Regions from separate parts of the Duganella kummerowiae genome, predicted to be linked through region 1. Evidence: riboswitches for the same ligand, from Rfam matches in the RefSeq annotation. Region 1 holds a riboswitch; the other holds the start of a gene.
What was found. Region 1 has a riboswitch for thiamine pyrophosphate ahead of ACLB1G_RS18600 (TonB-dependent siderophore receptor). Riboswitches for the same ligand answer to the same signal wherever they lie in the genome.

Region 1 (2,180 bases):
CCAGGGCGGTGCATGGCGCCTTGTCGCCCGCGTCAACGGCGCGCCGCAGCGCTACGCGGGCAGTTTGTGCCGCATGGAGCAGCGCAACTATGGCTACGATCCCAAGGCGCCGGCGGCGCAGCGCTGGCATCCCGACGGTCCGCCCGACCATTATGTGTGGATGGCGCCCGGCGCCACGCCCTGCAGCGCGCCGGCCGAGGCGGTGTGGCTGGGCCAGGGCATACCGCCCGAGGATGTGCTCAGCCTGCTGCAGCAGCACGGCGAGCTGCTGGCGCGGGCACGCCTGCTGTTTGCCGGGAACACCAGCTGCGCCCGGGTGCGCTCGCTGAACTTCACGCTGGCGTCGCTGGCGACGGCGCCGCCGGCCAGCGGCGCCATGGTGATGTATGCGATGGAATTCCAGAGCGACCGCGGCAGCCGCGCCCGGGTCTACGTGCGCAAGGCGCGCGCCCAGTTCACGGCATGGAACGTGGACTGCAGCGTATAGGAGCTGCCAGCGACAGGCCCGCCAAGGGCTGGCGCCCCGGATACGTCGCTGCCGCGCAGGCGGCAGCCCATGCACAGCTGCCCGCCACGCGGCGTCAATGCAGCTCCAACAGCCGGGTCAGCAACAATTCGGTGGAGCCGTAGCCGTACAGCGAATCCGGCTCCAGCCCGTCGGTATCATAGGGCACGGATTCCTCGCGCTCCGAGCGGCTGGGATCGGTTTCCGAATACGTCACCCGCCAGGCCCAGCGCCGCGCCTCGGAGCGGCGCAGGAATTGCGGCATGGGCCAGTCGGCCGGATTCCAGTCCAGCGTGCCGCCCAGCACCGGCCAGTGGCCGCTGGCCAGCGCCATGTCGCCGACGCGGATGATCTTGACTGCATGCTGCGGCTCCAGGCCGTCCAGCTCCTCCAGGCGCGGCAGCACCGCATGGCGCTGCCCGAACAGGTAGGCCAGCATGATCTTGCTGCCGGGCGCCAGGCGGGCCACCAGGCCGACGCCATATCCGCCGCTCAGCAGCGGAATGGCAAACCAGCTGCCCTCTTGATACGACTGCTTCATTACTACCCTTTCGCACGAACGGGGCAACAGCGTGGCGTCGAAATGCATGGACATGGATGGTGCTCCGTTCGATGGTTGATTGATGGCGCACTACCGCCGCAATGCGTCCATGGCAGCAGTGTAGCTGCCCACCGGCAAACGGGGCGCACGGCTAGCGCCCGTTGCGGATTTGACCAGCCGCCGTTTCCCTGTGCTACACTCGCGCATTCGCTAGGGGTCCTGGAACGCAATTCCGGGTGAGAGATACCCTTCGTACCTGATCTGGATAATGCCAGCGAAGGAAAGCGCAACGGTCGTGTTCCCCGCCCCTAGAGTGCTCCTGCGTTGGCTTTCCGCCTCACACGCAGAAAGCACACCATGTATAAACCGCATCAACCGCAATTCACCCTGTCCGTGCTGGCCCTGGCCGTGCTGCAGGCCCTGTCCCTGTCCGCCCGGGCCGCCGCCCCCGATGACGCCCCTGCCGCCGAGGCCCAGGCCATGCCCGAAGTGATCGTCAGCGGCGCGCGCGTTTCGCCCACCCGGGCCAGCGTGGCCGGCTTTGCCGAAGCGCCGCTGCTGCAGACGCCAGCCTCGGTCAGCGTGCTGACCACCCAGCAGATGCTGGACCGCGAGATCCGCTCCACCACCGACGCCACCCGCTACGACGCCAGCATCAGCGACGCCTACAACGCGGTCGGCTATGCCGAGCAGTTCTCCATCCGTGGCTTCAAGCTGGACAACGCCTCCAGCTACCGCAAGGATGGCCTGGCCATCCCCGGCGACACCCAGATACCGCTGGAGAACAAGGAGCGCCTGGAAGTACTCAAAGGTCTCTCCGGACTGCAAGCCGGCATCTCGGCGCCGGGCGGCATCATCAACTACGTCACCAAGCGCCCCACCGCATCCACCCTGCGTTCGGTGCTCATCGAGGAGCGCGAGCGCGGCACGCTGTACGGCGCGGTGGACCTGGGCGGACGTTTCGACGACACCCGCTTCGGCTACCGCGTCAACGTGGCGGCCGAGCGCCTGCGCTCCTACATCAAGGGCGCGGACGGCAACCGCAAGTTCATCTCCGGCGCCTTCGACTGGCAGATTTCTCCCCAGGCCCTGCTCCAGCTGGACGCCGACTTCCAGAAGAAGTCGCAGGTGACC
Region 2 (2,180 bases), on a different contig from region 1:
GGCCCGGACCTGTTCCTGCAAGGCTGCCGGGTCGGTGGCGCGCTGGTTCATCTGTGTCTCCTTTATCACTGCAGTTATGTTCCCTAAAACATAATCAGCAGCTAGAATTTGTCATGTGCAGCTAGGCTAGCACCATGAAAATAGCAAATCAATATGAAAGATTTTGCATATGCTGAAAGTCGAGATACGCCCTGACTGGGTCCTGCGCCATGCCGACGGCCTGACCACCGCCCTGCCCGTGCTGCTGCAGCTGCTGGCCTCCGTGCGCGAACTGGGCAGCATCAACCAGGCCGCCGCCGCCTGCGACATCTCCTACCGCCACGCCTGGGGCCTGCTGCGCGAGTTCAACGCCCAGTTTGGCGCGGAGCTGGTGCACAAGGTACGCGGCCAGGGCACGCGGCTGTCGCCGCTGGCGGAAAAGCTGATCTGGGCCGACAAACGCATCAACGCACGCCTGCAGCCCACCCTGGACAGCCTGGCCTCCGAGCTGCAGCAGGAACTGGCCAGCGTGCTGCCCAACCGCCAGCAGTCGCTGCGCCTGACCGCCTCGCACGGCTTCGCGGTGGCGGCGCTGGTGGAACGGCTGGAAGCCCAGGGCATGGTGGTGGACCTGCAGTACCGCAGCAGCACCGAGGCGGTGGCGGCGCTGGCGCGCGGCGAGTGCGACCTGGCCGGCTTCCACCTGCCGGTGGGCGAATTCGAGCGCGAGGCGGCCGCCACCTACCAGCCCTGGCTGAACGCGCGCCAGCACGCGCTGATCCACCTGGCCTTCCGCACCCAGGGCCTGTTCGCGGCCAGGGACAATCCCAAGGACATCCGTGCGCTGGAAGACCTGGCGCGTCCAGAGATCCGCTTCGTCAACCGCCAGCGCGGCTCCGGCACCCGGCTGCTGCTGGAACTGCTGCTGGCGCATCGCGGCATCGCCCGCACCGCCATAGCCGGCTACGAGAGTGCCGAGTTCACCCACGCGGCGGTGGCGGCCTATGTGGCCAGCGGCATGGCCGACGCCAGCTTCGGGGTGGAGACGGCGGCGCGCCGCTTCGAACTGGACTTCGTGCCCATCGCGCGCGAGCAGTATTTCTTCGCCTGCGAACAGAAGGCGCTGGCCTCGCCGCTGCTGTCGTCCGCGCTCGACACCATGGGTAATCCGGAGTTCAAGCAAGCGCTCAATGCGTTGCCGGGATACGACGGTTCGCTGTCCGGGACCCAGGTGGCGATGGAAGGAATATTTTAAAAAGCGTTGACATTCAAAATCGCAAGGGTGTATAAACGACACCGCTCCGGGGTGCATGCAAATGCTGAGATGGCGAAAGCCGAACCCGACGAACTTGATCCGGTTAATACCGGCGGAAGAAGAGCCGTTTGCGTTCCCTGATGTCAGCAGTCCCGCGTGCGCCCACTTGCACGCTTGATGCGGCCAGGAGCCTTTCCGGAGCACCTAACCATGCCAACGAAAGGAGACCTGATGAACGCACCTGACAAATTTGACGGCGCCAAATTCGCCGATCTGCTGGCCGCCTCGCGCCAGCCCTTCCCCGCCTCTACCAAGATCCATGTGCCCGGCCAGCTGCATGCCGATATCCGCGTGCCCATGCGCGAAGTCCTGCTGACCAACGGCGAGCGCATCTCGGTCTACGACACTTCCGGCCCCTACACCGATCCGGCCGCGCAGATCGACGTGCGCCAGGGCTTGCCGCTGGTGCGCGCGGAATGGATCGCCGCCCGCAATGACACCGAAAGCTACCAGGGCCGCCAGCCGCAAGCCATCGATGACGGCGGCCGCGACAGCGAACGCCTGGCCGCGCTGCGGCTGGAGGCGGCAGCCCTGCAGCGCACCCCGCGCCGCGCCCGCAGCGGCGCCAACGTCACGCAGATGCACTACGCCCGCAAGGGCATCATCACGCCCGAGATGGAGTACGTGGCCATCCGCGAGAACGGCCGGCGCGAATGGATGGCCGAATACCTGGCCGACAGCGGCCGCGAACAGCGCCTGCGCGGCAATCCCATGGGGGCGCAGATACCGCAACTGATCACGCCGGAATTCGTGCGCGACGAGGTGGCCCGTGGCCGCGCCATCATCCCGGCCAACATCAACCACCCGGAAGTGGAGCCCATGGCCATAGGCCGCAATTTCCTGGTCAAGATCAACGCCAACATCGGCAATTCGGCCGTGACCTCCA

Region 2: another riboswitch for thiamine pyrophosphate. It lies ahead of thiC (phosphomethylpyrimidine synthase ThiC); the one in region 1 lies ahead of ACLB1G_RS18600 (TonB-dependent siderophore receptor).

Annotation. Positions count from the first base shown of each region.
Region 1 covers NZ_JBKFEH010000014.1:80,818-82,997, forward strand. Annotated here, with positions in the region: gene ACLB1G_RS18590 (hypothetical protein) at 1-487, shown strand, start outside; gene ACLB1G_RS18595 (Imm26 family immunity protein) at 582-1,100, opposite strand; TPP riboswitch at 1,249-1,346, shown strand; gene ACLB1G_RS18600 (TonB-dependent siderophore receptor) at 1,404-2,180, shown strand, end outside.
Region 2 covers NZ_JBKFEH010000001.1:202,082-204,261, forward strand. Annotated here, with positions in the region: gene ACLB1G_RS00760 (formate dehydrogenase subunit gamma) at 1-51, opposite strand, end outside; gene ACLB1G_RS00765 (substrate-binding domain-containing protein) at 170-1,234, shown strand; TPP riboswitch at 1,272-1,372, shown strand; gene thiC (phosphomethylpyrimidine synthase ThiC) at 1,466-2,180, shown strand, end outside.